3 regions of the Brevibacillus sp. HB1.2 genome follow, and region 3 is predicted to be linked to each of the others. Evidence: riboswitches for the same ligand, from Rfam matches in the RefSeq annotation. Region 3 holds a riboswitch; each other region holds the start of a gene.
What was found. A riboswitch is a leader RNA that binds a small molecule or an ion and turns the genes downstream of it on or off. The one in region 3 is predicted to bind S-adenosylmethionine.

Region 1 (4,524 bases), on a different contig from region 3:
TATAAGGTCATGCTCGACGGGCAGACAGGAGAAATTATCGGGGCAAGGTTGACATTCCCGCATGAGCAGGATGCCTTCCCAGATGCGTCCAAGGTGATTTCAGCGGAAGAGGCGGCGCAGGTTTATCTTCAACATAAACGGCTCAGTCCCCGCTATCTATTCCCGCTTGAAAACAATAGGATTCAAGAGCAACCGCTCTTGGTCTATTCGGCAGAGATACTGAAGAGCAATGGGGATGTGGATGCCATTACGGGAGAATGGCTGCCATACGAATAAAGAGAGACACCAGGGGGAGACTCCTGGTGTTTTGTTTTGGCATAATGCCCTCCCAGAAATTGCATAGTAAAGCGTGAGGGGAGGGACAAACGTGGAAGGATTCGGAGAAAGCATGCTCGTCATCGGGCGCGTATGTACGATTATTCCTTTATTACTGCTGGTCACCTTGTTCATGGGCAAGCGCTCGAATGGAAAAAGGCACAGTCCCTCTGCAAAACCTGCAAGAAGTTACTGTGCCTTATATGGGAGCATAATGGTGAACTTGGTTCCTACTCGTGGCTTGCTTGATACATTGACCGTTCCGCCAATCGCATGAATGACATGATAGGAATACGTCAAACCAAGACCAGTTCCAGTTGTTTTCGTAGAAAAGTAAATCGTTCCAAGACGGCTGATCTGTCCTGCATCCATGCCGACACCGTTATCCTTGATGACCAACAGTGCTTTGTTTCGCTCGATGAGCAAGTCCAGGGAGACTTTTCCGTCCGAAATATCCGAGCACGCCTCGATGGCATTTTTGATGAAATTCACCAACACTTGCTTGAACTCGTCTGGATTGGCCTTGATCGTCACAGGTCTCTCAAAGTCTTGCAGCGTAAGCTCTACGTTGTGCATATTGGCAAAAGGGAGCATCACTTCGCGGATGGCATGCAGATGCTCGCTAACATTAATGATCTCATGTCGTTCCTTGAGCGGCTTGGAAATCGCAAGGTATTCGGTCAAAATGGCTTCTGTCCGTTGGATCTCGTCGAGACTGATGCGAATGTATTGATCGATTTTCACCAAATTTTCCGGGGATTCCTGTATTAATTTCAAAAAGCCTTTGACAGCTGTCAGCGGATTGCGAACCTCGTGTGCGAGCGATGCAGCAACATGGCTCATCGTCTGGATTTTTTCGTTTTGCGCGTGGCGAATAAACAGCTCCTTATCCGAAACACATTTGCTGAAAAGCGACATTAACAACCAGAGGCCGAAAAAGTTCTGAATAGGAATCACTATGGTGTAGTAAACGAGGTGTTGAGTTACATACGTGGGAAAAAAGTAATAAGTAGTCCCTAAAGCAACCGTAGAAAAAATCGCACTCGTCATAAAAAGATACAGTGTTTTCCGATAACTGGCTTTGTAGTGTCGATACAAAAAGAGTGACAAGACAAAATTGACTGTAAGGATCAGCAGCGCAACCCATGTTCCTTCTCCACCTAGGTAGTACCGATAAACCAAGGCTTCAATCAGAAGGAGCAAGGCAATCTCGATTCCGCCATAAACCAGTCCGAAAAGAATGATGACATGTCGGATATCAAAGAACATGCCATTGGTGACGCTCGGGGCGAAGGTCATCGCGAGAAACATGCAGGCTGAGCTGGTGAAGACAATAAAGGAACGGCTGTAGTTCCTCATTTTGTCACGGTAATAGATGTTGAAAAACACAAACGGGATAATGGCGAAAAACCATTGAAGAATAACTTCTTTTAATAGACTCATGTAGCATCCCCATCGCAAATATTTGCTAGGCTTGTATCAATCTACGATAATTCGACAAGACACAACAAAATCCCTCTCGTTGTTACAGAACAAACTGGAATATTTATCAAGAAAATTCTTTCGGTAAACCTAGTTGACAGATAGGTAATTGCCAGATTATATTCTGTATATACTTATACAAACGTTCCGAAAATAGAAACTACTCTTATCAAGAGATGGCTGAGGGAATGGCCCTATGAAGCCCGGCAACCTAGCACGAGAGATTGTGTTCTTTCGAGCCAAGGTGCTAACTCCAACAGGTAGAATACCTGACAGATAAGAGGCGAGAATCTTGTCGATTTTTGTCCTCTTTCTCTGTGAAAGAGGATTTTTTGCTTTTATCATTTGTTTTCAAAGAGAAAAAGGGGGAACATTTGCGATGAAAAAGAAACTGGGATTACTGACTTCACTTATTGTGGCTGCGTCCGTTCTCGTTACGGCATGCGGCGGAGGAACAAGCACCGGAACCGGTAGCACGAACCAGTCAGGTGGGGAGAACGCGAAGAGAATCGCATTAATCATGCGTCAAAACGTAGGAACGTTCTCCGCACAATACATCAATGGCGTGAAGACAGAGGTGGAGAAAAACGGCGGTGAGTTGACCGTATTCAACGCGGATACCGATCTGGCAAAAATGGCGTCCAACCTCGATGCGGCTGTGAACCAAAAGTTTGATGGCATTCTGATCGACCATGGTACGGCAGAAGCGTTGCAGCAGGGTACGCAAAAGGCCGTGGATAAAAAAATTCCGGTTGTCCTGTTTGATACAGACATCAACATTCCGGGTGTGCCAGTTGTGGCGCAGGATGACAACAAGTTGGCAGAGCTGAGCCTGGAGAAGCTGGCTGCAGATACAAATGGCAAAGGCAGCATCGTAAAAATTTGGGTAGCTGGCTTTGCGCCTATGGAAAAACGCCAAGTGACGTATGAAGCTTTCCAGAAGAAATACCCGGACATCAAAGAGATTGCTGCATTCGGTTCTGCTACCAATAATACGGCACTCGATACACAAACGCAGATGGAAGCGATCTTGAAAAAGTATCCCAACAAAGGCGACATCACAGCAGTATGGGCGGCATGGGATGAATTTGCCAAAGGGGCGACACGTGCCATCCAGCAAGCAGGCCGTACGGAAATCAAAGTATACTCCATCGATTTGAGCGATGAGGATCTGCAAATGATCCAGGCGGAAAACTCTCCTTGGACAGCGACGGCAGCGGTAGACCCATCCAATATCGGGCGCATCCATGCCCAAACCGTGTTCCAAAAAATCAAAGGCGAGCAAGTGCCAGACAACGTGAAGCTGAATCCAGTGCTGGTGAAACAGGAAGACCTGCCGAAGGATAAGAAAGTAACGATGGGCGACCTGTCCCAATACGTACAAGATTGGGGCAAGTAAGAACCAAATTGGCTTTTCCCGTTGATCTGTATCCGTCAACGGGATTTTTCCTTATAGAGGTTGGAACACGCAGGTAAACAGGAGGTGTGAAAAATGTCCACATTGCAGATGAAAGGGATGGCGAAGCAGTTTTCTGGGGTTCCTGCCCTGCGATCCGTCGATTTTGAGGTGCGCGCTGGAGAGGTTCATGCACTTCTCGGTGCTAATGGTGCGGGAAAGAGTACCCTGATGAAAATTCTCACGGGAGCGTATCAGGCAGATGGAGGTACGATCACCATCGATGGACAGGCCGTGTCGATTCAATCTCCGCAGGACGCCAAAGCACAGGGCATTCAATGTGTATATCAGGAAGTGGACACCGCCTTGATCCCGTATTTGAGCGTTGCTGAAAACATATTGGCGGGCCAGCTCGTCCAGGCGAAAACCAAGGGACTAATCAACTGGCAGAGCTTGTACAACGAATCGGAGCAGATTTTAAAAAACTTCGGCTTCTCTATTCCGGTGAGGATGCTCGTCGAAGAATGTACGCTGTCGGAAAAGCAATTGATTTTGATTGCACGGGCTACCGTTCAAAAGGCGAAGTACGTCATTTTCGATGAACCGACGGCGCCGTTGAGCACAAAGGAGAGCGAACGGCTGTTTCAAATCATTGCGCAGTTGAAAAATGCTGGAGTCGGGATCATTTATATCTCCCACAGGTTGCCGGAAATCTTTGAAATCTGTGATCGGATCACCATCATGCGCGATGGACAACATGTCGTGACCACAGACACGGCGAAGACCAATATGGACGAAGTGATCGCGAACATGCTGGGCAAAAGCTTTGACGAGGAGTTCCCGAAGATGGAAGTGCCGATTGGCGAAACGATTTTTGAGGCGGCAGGTGTGGCTGGTGGCAAAGTACGAGGAGTCGACCTGCGAGTTCACGAGGGAGAGATCGTGGGTGTCGTCGGTCTGGTTGGGGCAGGGAAGACTGAGCTCGCCCGATTGCTCTTCGGTGCGGATGAGGCAAAGGCCGGTGCCATTCGATTGCATGGAACACGTATCCAACTACGCTCGCCAAAAGACGCCGTCGATGCAGGGATCGTACTCGTCCCGGAGGAAAGGCGAAAAGAAGGAATTTTCGTAGAGGAGTCGGTACAGAACAACCTGTCTGTCGCCTCGTTGAAAAAGAAGTCCTGGCTCGGTTTTATCAAAAGAGGGACGGAAGCGGCTAACGCAAGAGAGCTGGTGCAGCGCCTTGGTGTAAAAACAGCCGATATCAAGCAGCTGGTCGGTTTTCTCAGCGGCGGAAACCAGCAAAAAGTCGCTATCGGCAAATGGCTGGA
Region 2 (4,524 bases), on a different contig from region 3:
TCTGCGGATTTCTCCACTCTCATGCCTTCATTCGTCAGCTCACAAACGTTGACGTGACGAGCATCAGCGATCATGCTGATATCATTCACATGGACAATCAGTCTTTTGCCTTCTTCCGTAACAAAACCGATCGAGCAAAAATGCGCACCTGACATTTCCAAACGAGTGAGAACAGCATTGGCGTAAACTTCTCCCGTCCGCAGGCGAATCTGTCCTGCTTCAATGGCTCCGCCGATTTTCCGCTCGTTGGCGATCACCGTATACATATCCGTGTAACCGTTAATCTGATAGCGCATGGTACCCTCCCGCTCTCGATGAGACTAATTATCATTAACAATGCCATCGTATAATGAAAATCATTATCTGTCAATAATGAGAATGATTTTTATTCTAGAATAAAAAAGCCACACTCCATTTGTATGGTAGTGTGACCCAATTACCTCGCCTTTATTTTGTTTTCGTAAATAACCCCAACCGCTCAATTCGCTGAACCGCTTCTGCGAGACGCTCTTCATTTGATAACAAAGCCGCTCGCACATAACCCTCACCTGTCGGACCAAAGCCATTTCCTGGCGCTACGACGACATGCGCTTTTTCCAAAAGCAGGTCAGAGAACTCCACGGATGTGAAGCCGCTTGGAACAGGAAGCCAAGCAAAAAACGACCCTTGAGATGGTGGCGCCTGCCAGCCAATCCGATGCAGATTGGAGTACAAAGCATTGCGGCGGCTTTCGTAGACAGCAACGAGATCGCGAACGCACTGCTGTGACTCCGTCATCGCTTTGGCTGCCGCCATCTGTACCGCTCCGAACAGACTGACGAAGTAATGGTCCTGAATGAGATTAATCAGACGAACCAGCTCGCGATTTCCTACCATAGCACCAACACGCCAGCCTGCCATGTTGTACGTTTTGGACAAGGTATAAAATTCTACACCCACTTCTTTTGCACCCGGAACCTGCATGAAGCTGACTGGCTTTTTCCCGTCATAGCTGATCGCCCCGTAGGCGAAGTCGTGGCAAACAACGATTTCATGTTTTCGAGCAAAACGAATGGTTTCCTCATAAAACTCGAGTGGTGCATTAACTGCTGTCGGATTGTTCGGATAGTTGAGAAACATCAGTTTCGCTCGATCCAAATCAGTTTGGGAGAGCTGGCTGTAGTCAGGCAAGAAGTCATTTTCCGCCTTCAACGGCATCATGACCATCCGTCCGTCTACGACAGCAACACCCGACCAATAATCCGGATAGCCTGGGTCTGGAACCAGTGCAACATCGCCTGCATTCATAAGGACTTGGCAAATCTCTACGAGTCCGGTTTTGCTGCCGAACAATATCGCGACTTCTTCCTCCGGATCGAGGTCCACATCAAATTCTTGCTTATACCAATGAGCCACTGCCTGCTTCAGTTCCACGCGTCCCTGAAAAGGCGGATATTTGTGATGGAGTGGTTGTGCCGCTTGCGCCTGTAATTCTTCAATAATGTGTGGCGGTGTCGGCAAATCAGGATTGCCCTGCCCTAGGTTTATGACGTCATGGCCTTGCGCAATGACCTTGTTTACTTTTGCCACCAGGGTCGCAAAAAACTGGGTAGGGAGTCGATCAATCATGTCGGAGGGTTGAATGCGCATCTTTCTTCCATTCCTTTCTTGGGCCCAATACAGTAAAACCCCCTTTTTCCATACAGAAAAAGGGGGAGATCAGCTTGGTCACGTCCTTATCTGTCAGGAAAAAATCCTGCTGGAATTGGCACAGCATCTGTCCATCGCATAGAACAGATCCGCTGCCGGGCTTCATAGGGCCAGTCCCTCCACCTCTCTGAATAAGTCAAACACACGGAATATACTGTTTTTTCGTCTATATCATACTACTTGAGCACGTAAACCGTGTCAAGATGCTTGATTCTGTAAGGGTACCTGATGCCTTCTTTTTTGAAAAGATGTGTGGAAGGCAAAGAATGCGACAGACAACAGACACAAGCCCGCCATCACGAACAATAGTCCCTGCGCATGAATCGATTGGAAAATGAAGGCGCCGAGAAGTGGTCCGAGCATCCGCCCAGCAGATCCAGTCCCTGCAATCAGACCTTGAATGAAGCCTTCTCGTCCCTCTGGCGTAAACTGTGCCGCTACTGCCGGCACCGCTGGCCACACGAGCATTTCTCCCAGCGTCATGATGAACATGCCTGCAACAAAGCCTGCATAAACCGTTGATTGAGACAAAATCAACATCGACATGGCAAAAATATAAGCGCCCAAGAGCATTTGTGCTTTTAGCGTACGGGCAAAGCGTCGTATGACCCACGCAATCAATGGTTGACCAAACAGGATCAAACCGCCGTTCAGCGTCCACAACAGACTGTATTGACGGAGTGAAATGCCCAGGGATTGCATATAGGTCGACAGCACCGTTGTCCATTGTACATAGACAATCCAGCTAATGAGCAATCCTCCGCATAAGAGCAGCAATGCTCCCCATACGACCTTGGTCTCTTGCTGTGGTTCTCGTATAAGTTCTCCCTCTGCTTGTTCGGGAGCAGTCGTCTGCAATTGACGTTTTTGCTCTGCCAGTTTTAACTGACGCGGCAAAATGAGCATAAACATCGTCAGCACAATTACTTGTGTGATCGCATTTCCGAAAAACGTCCAAGCAAACGAAACGCTTGCCAAGAAGCCGCCTAAAGCAGAGCCGGCAGCTACACCCACATTGAGTGCGACGTAAATCAGATTGATTCCTTTACGGCCTCCCTCCGGCCATAAAACCACTGCCAGCGCATTCATAACGGGAGAAAGGGATCCATAAAACAAACCATTCAATAATAACAGTAGGACATATACGGTAAAATCTTGTGTAACACCTAAACAGACCGAAATGATCATTCCACCGATGGAGCCTACAACAATGGTGCGCATTTTACCCCAGCGGTCAAACATCATCCCGCCGACAATACTCCCGATCAGGAATGCGCCTTGATTTAAAAGCAACAAGAAGCCGGCTACAGTCAGCGGCTTTCCGAGATGGTTGTGAATATAGATCGTGACCAGCGGCCAAATACACGCCATTCCGGTAGAAAAAATGACGGCAGCAATCGCCAATAAACGAATGCTGCTCGGATAGGATTCCCACTTTTGCCTCATGGCTTACTTCTCACCCCGATGGAAATCGCCGCTTTTTCCGCCTGTTTTGGATTGCAGACTGGTCGGACCGATTATCATTTCTTTATCCATGGCTTTGCACATGTCATACACCGTCAAAGCCGTTACACTGACAGCGGTCAACGCCTCCATCTCGACGCCTGTTTTCCCTGTCGTCTTCACGGTTCCTGTAATCGCAAGCGTCGTTTCATCTACAAAAGCAAATTGTATGTCGATGCCAGTCAATGGCAGCGGATGACACATCGGGATGATTTCCCACGTCTTTTTGGCAGCCATGACACCTGCTACCTGCGCAACTGCGAGTACATCGCCCTTTTCGATTCGACCTTCACGGATTCGGGCGAGTGTTTCGGGTTTCATGCTGATTTGGCTCTCGGCTACAGCCACCCGTTTTGTGACGTCCTTCTCAGACACGTCCACCATCCGCGCTCGATTTTGTTCATTAAAATGTGTTAATTGATCAGTCATACGAGTATCTTTCCTCCTCTATCTTCTCCTACCTTACTCCCGCCGCTGGTTAAAAGCAATGGGAATGTAGAGGACATCGTTTCGTTATCTTGCTCATCCACTCCCAAAAACGTACGAAGAACAGGTGCTGGAGGTATACTGTGCGTACACAGCTCAAAGGAGGCGTATGGAAATGGAAACGATGAAGGATCAGACGGTACGTTGGTCAATGCTTGTGCATGGTGATTGGACTATTTATTTGGCTGCAACGGCTGCCGGACTTTGTTATGTCGGCTCAGTCAACCAGCCTTTTGCTGAATTGGAAGCGTGGGTTGAAAAGCATCGCCCACAAAGTGCACTGGTGCAAGACGACCCATGGCTAAAGCCTTTTGCAACAGAACTGATGGAATATATGCAAGGAACGCGCGAGCACTTTTCCATGAATTGCGACCTCTCTGGAACGCCTTTTCAGCTCGCTGTCTGGGAAGCACTCCGTCAAATCCCATACGGTCAAACGGCATCGTACACCGACATTGCAAACATCATTGAAAAGCCTGCTGCTGTTCGTGCAGTCGGTGCAGCAATCGGTGCCAATCCGGTTCTCATTACAGTCCCCTGCCACCGCGTTGTCGGTAAAAACGGTTCACTGACTGGCTATCGTGGAGGACTGCCCATGAAGACAACTCTGCTTGATCTGGAGCAAAAGTCGAATCGGGGTGTGAAGCATGGCTAGTTCACTGACAGAAAGGATCGCTGCACTTGACTGGCATTCCCTGCAACAGAAGTTGGACGAACAAGGGTATGCAGCTTTTCCTTCCTTAATAGGCTCGAATGCGTGCGAAGAATTAATCGCTTCGTATGGACAGGATGATCTTTTTCGCAATACGATCCAGATGGCACGGTACCGTTTCGGTGAAGGGGAGT
Region 3 (4,524 bases):
CTGTTCTCATGGCACGCGGGTCGTTCAGCCAGCAGCTTGCCTCATGCTGATTGAAAAACGAATTCGCTTGTGGCATATGCTCCAGGCAAATTTCCATGGCAAATCGGCAACGGGCAGCGAACGGGCAACCGACAGGCGGACGAAACAGATCCGGTGGTGTCCCTTCGATGGGGATCAGCCGCTCTTTTTTACCTGCATCGAGACGTGGCACAGACTGCAACAGCCCTTGTGTGTAGGGATGGCGTGGGTTGTCAAAGATCTCTCCCACCGGGCCGCTTTCCACCACTACGCCTGCGTACATGACCGCTACATGGTCGGCCACCTCTGCGACGACGCCCAAATCATGGGTGATCAAAATGATCGACGTGTTCAATTGTTCCTGCAACTCTTTCATCAGACGAAGGATCTGTGCCTGAATGGTCACGTCGAGCGCAGTCGTCGGTTCGTCGGCGATAACTAACTGCGGTTGGCAGGCCAGCGCCATGGCGATTCCGACACGCTGCCGCATGCCTCCGCTTAGCTCGTGAGGATACTGCTCAAATCGCCTCGCCGCCTCCGGAATGCCTACCCTTACAAGCAGTTTCAGCGTCTCTTCCTTTGCTTCTGTCTTCGTCTGCTTTCGATGTTTGATCAGGCCTTCCGCAATCTGCTGGCCGATTTTCATCGTTGGATTCAGCGAGGTCATCGGGTCCTGGAAGATCATACCGATCTGCGACCCGCGAACCTGCTGCCATTCCAGCTTCGTCAGCCCAGTCAGTTCACGCCCGCGAAACCGAATGCTGCCGTCTTTTACCTGACCGGATCGCGGAGGAATCATTCCCATCAATGCCCGGGCGGTCACACTTTTTCCGCAGCCGCTTTCTCCGACAATTGCCAACGTCTCCCCCTCCTTCACAGAAAAGGAAACCCCTCTTACCGCCTGCACCTCTCCACCGTACGTGCGAAAGGAGACGCGCAACTGATCTACTTCCAACAATGGCTTCACGATGTACTCCTCCTCATTTCCTGATCCGCGGGTCCAGTGCGTCCTGCAAACCGTCCCCGAGCGCGTTGCACGCGAACATGGTAAGGGAAATCATGAATCCCGGAAAAAACAGCCGCCACCACTGTCCGCTCAGCATAACTGCCAGCGCGTCGTTGGCCATGGTTCCCCAGCTGGCGGTTGGTGCCTGAACTCCCAGCCCAAGAAAGCTGAGAAACGATTCTGCGAAAATCGCATGTGGTATCGTAAAGGTCAAGTTCACGATGATGACGCCGATCGTATTCGGCAACAGATGTTTCATGATGATTTTGGCATGAGAGGTACCCAGCTTTTCTGCAGCCAGCACAAACTCCTGACGCTTGATCTGCATGATCTGCCCTCTGACCAGACGGGCCATGCCGACCCAGCCGGTTAGTGAAAGGGCAATAATGATCGTTGCGAGTCCAGGCTCCAGAACCACCATCAGCAGGATTACCACCAGGAGATACGGAATGCTGTACAGAATTTCAGCCAATCGCATCAGGATGTTGTCCACACGGTCGCCCAGCTTGTTCCTCCCTGCCATATAACCGGATATCCCGCCGATGCAAACGCCGATCACTAGGTCGATGGCAGCTGCCGCCACACCAATAAATAAAGAGATTTGACCGCCTACCCAGGTACGTGCCCACATGTCCCGACCCAAGTCATCCGATCCAAACCAGTGCTCGCCCGACAGTGGCAGATTTCCCTTCGTCAATGACTGTTCATGCGGGCTGTGGGGAACGATCATCGGCCCGATGATGGAGAGGGTCACCACTGCCAAGAGAAGGAAGAACCCGAGCATTGCCAGCTTGTTGCGGAATACTCGCTGCAATACCTCCTGCCAATACCCAAGACTGGGACGTTCCCGAATTTCCTCGGATAGCCGGGTTCGGTCTACTGGTCGAAACAGCGAATCCAGTTGTGTTGCCTGATTGGCCATAACGCTACTTCCCTCCACTCGTCAATCTGATGCGCGGGTCAATCACCCGATACAGCAGGTCGATGATGTACAACGTAAAAATGAGGACAAAGCTGTAAAATACTGTGGTGCCCAAAATAACAGGGTAATCGCGGTTAAAAATACTTTCCACGAAGTATTTGCCGAGCCCGGGAATGGCAAAAATCTTTTCCACCACAAAGGTTCCGGTCATCAGGTTGGCAAACAGCGGACCGATAAAGGTAAGAACCGGCAATATGGCATTGCGCATCCCGTGTCTAACGACAATAGAAAAGGTGCCAAGCCCTTTCGCCTCCGCTGTGCTTATGTATTCCTGTTGCCAAACCTCAAGCATGCTGGCTCGTACGAAACGAGCGATAATGGCGAGCGGACCGATAGCGAGCGCAAGCGTTGGAAGAATCGAGTGTTCCCAGCTCCCCCACGCAGCAACGGGAAACAGCTCCCATTTGACCGCCAAGTACTTGATCAACAGTGGCGCCAGAATAAAACTGGGGACGGAGATCCCGATGATGGCTGCAAACATAGACAAGAAATCCAGCGTTCGATTGTGATAGAGTGCCGCTACGATTCCCAGTGTGATTCCACCTGCTAGCGCGACAATAAACGACTGGAGTCCCAGAATAGCCGATGCGGGAAATCCTTCTGCAATCAGCGTGTTCACATCCCTCGTCTTGGACTGGATAGAGGGCCCCAAGTCAAATTGCAGCAATCCTTTCAGATAGAGCAGGTACTGTACCGTGATTGGCTGATCCAGGTTGTACTCCGCCCGCATGTTCTTTACCACTTCTTCTGGAAGCATTTTGGCGTCAGACGCGAACGGGTCACCCGGAATCAGGTGCATGGTCACAAACGTTACCGTGACAATGATCCACAGCGTAACGATCATGAGAAAGCCACGCTTGACCGCATAATGAAGCACGTTGTTTCCTCCTTCACATAACACATAGTAAAAAGATATGAATACTAAGAATTATAAATATAGAAAACCCCTCTCCGAAAAGAAGAGGGGCGATTACACGGTTCCCACCTTCTCATCTCGCAGAATAACTCCGCAGGAATTAGCACCGTAAGGTCAATCAGACCAAGGTTGCCGGGTTTCATCGGGCCAGCCCCTCCACCACTCTCGATAAGAATGTTCTATGAAATTTAATTTCATCGTAAAATTCTTTTTTATCTTATCATTTTACTCGGATATGTCAATGCTGTTCAATGACAATTGATTTTTCTTTATAATTTATGGAAAAAGTAAATCTTCACACACGTGTGGATATAAGGATGTCAGCCCAAATCTTAATTGTGGTAGCTAGGATCAACAAGGCAAGAATGGTCTGGAGAATCCGGGTGCCCAAACGTTTGCTGACCTTCGTACCGAGTGGCGCTGCCATGATGCTGGCGATTACCATGATCACGGATGGCCACAGCAATATGTCCCCTGCCATCCATTTCCCTATCGTCGAACCGATGGAAGAAAAAAAAGTGATGGCAAGAGATGAAGCAATCGTAACTCTTGTCGGAATCTTGAGGATGGTCAGCATGATGGGAACCAAAATAAAAGCGCCAGCTGCCCCGACAATTCCGGAGGCGCCTCCGACAATCAAAGCGGATAATACGGCTGTTGGTTTATGAAAGATAACCTCGGTCTGTTCACGTCCGTCCATCCGCTTTTTTGGCAGAAACATCAAGATTACAGCAATGGTGGCCAAGATGGCGTAAACGATATTGATAGCATCTGCCGAAAGAAATTTTCCTCCATACCCTCCAAGCAAGCTCCCAACAATAATGGCACTTCCCATATACGCAACGAGCTGGTAATGAATAAGCTTATCTTTGCGCAGAGTCCAAACAGCAGCTAGGGTGGCAAAAAATACTTGGACTGCACTTATTCCGGATACTTCGTGAGCTGTGTAAGCAACGAATCCAAGGGCGGGCGGAATGTACAGAAGCATCGGATACTTGATGATGGAGCCCCCGATTCCGACGACACCAGAGATAAATGATCCCGCGAAACCGATAACAAACAGTGTGATCACAAGGTCGATAGTCATACGCTCACCCTTTGCAATACCTCGCTTCGTTTTATCCTCGTTCTACGATTGCCAAGCCGTCTATTTGCCATTTCAAGATTCCGCCGCTCAAATTCATGACATCCTTGAATCCGTTTGCTTTTAGAATGCTTGCGGCAATAGCGGATCGGGCACCGGAACGGCACTGTACGAGAAGCGGCTTATCGAGAGGAATCTCATCCAGCCGCTTGGCGAGCGTACCGAGCATGATGTGCTGTGCATCCGGAATGTGTCCTTCCTTCCACTCAGCCAGATTCCGTACATCTACTACGTGTACTTCTCCCTTTTCCACCCGTTCTGCAATCTCCAACGGTGTTACCTCTTCGATTGTCTCGAGCGAAGACACTTCCCTTTCCATTAACTTGCCACTGTCGATAAAGCCTGTGACATAATCAATCCCTACGGCATGCAAGGCCTGCAAAATCCCGTCCAGATCATCTGGGGTGGCCATGAAGTGAACCGGGCGATCGTAATCGACAATCCAGCCCGCCCAGTTG

Region 1: another riboswitch for S-adenosylmethionine. It lies ahead of HPY28_RS18580 (sugar ABC transporter substrate-binding protein); the one in region 3 lies ahead of HPY28_RS00865 (ABC transporter permease).
Region 2: another riboswitch for S-adenosylmethionine. It lies ahead of HPY28_RS19880 (pyridoxal phosphate-dependent aminotransferase); the one in region 3 lies ahead of HPY28_RS00865 (ABC transporter permease).

The regions. Positions count from the first base shown of each region.
Region 1 covers NZ_JABMIU010000008.1:35,954-40,477, reverse strand. Annotated here, with positions in the region: gene HPY28_RS18590 (hypothetical protein) at 1-276, shown strand, start outside; gene HPY28_RS18585 (ATP-binding protein) at 505-1,758, opposite strand; SAM riboswitch class I at 1,961-2,080, shown strand; gene HPY28_RS18580 (sugar ABC transporter substrate-binding protein) at 2,177-3,196, shown strand; gene HPY28_RS18575 (sugar ABC transporter ATP-binding protein) at 3,290-4,524, shown strand, end outside.
Region 2 covers NZ_JABMIU010000009.1:70,180-74,703, forward strand. Annotated here, with positions in the region: gene HPY28_RS19875 (hypothetical protein) at 1-296, opposite strand, end outside; gene HPY28_RS19880 (pyridoxal phosphate-dependent aminotransferase) at 448-1,629, opposite strand; SAM riboswitch class I at 1,713-1,827, opposite strand; gene HPY28_RS19885 (MFS transporter) at 1,888-3,135, opposite strand; gene moaC (cyclic pyranopterin monophosphate synthase MoaC) at 3,139-3,621, opposite strand; gene HPY28_RS19895 (methylated-DNA--[protein]-cysteine S-methyltransferase) at 3,794-4,333, shown strand; gene HPY28_RS19900 (2OG-Fe(II) oxygenase) at 4,326-4,524, shown strand, end outside.
Region 3 covers NZ_JABMIU010000001.1:179,286-183,809, forward strand. Annotated here, with positions in the region: gene HPY28_RS00855 (ABC transporter ATP-binding protein) at 1-985, opposite strand, end outside; gene HPY28_RS00860 (ABC transporter permease) at 999-1,946, opposite strand; gene HPY28_RS00865 (ABC transporter permease) at 1,951-2,883, opposite strand; SAM riboswitch class I at 2,993-3,097, opposite strand; gene HPY28_RS00870 (sulfite exporter TauE/SafE family protein) at 3,218-4,009, opposite strand; gene HPY28_RS00875 (MBL fold metallo-hydrolase) at 4,041-4,524, opposite strand, start outside.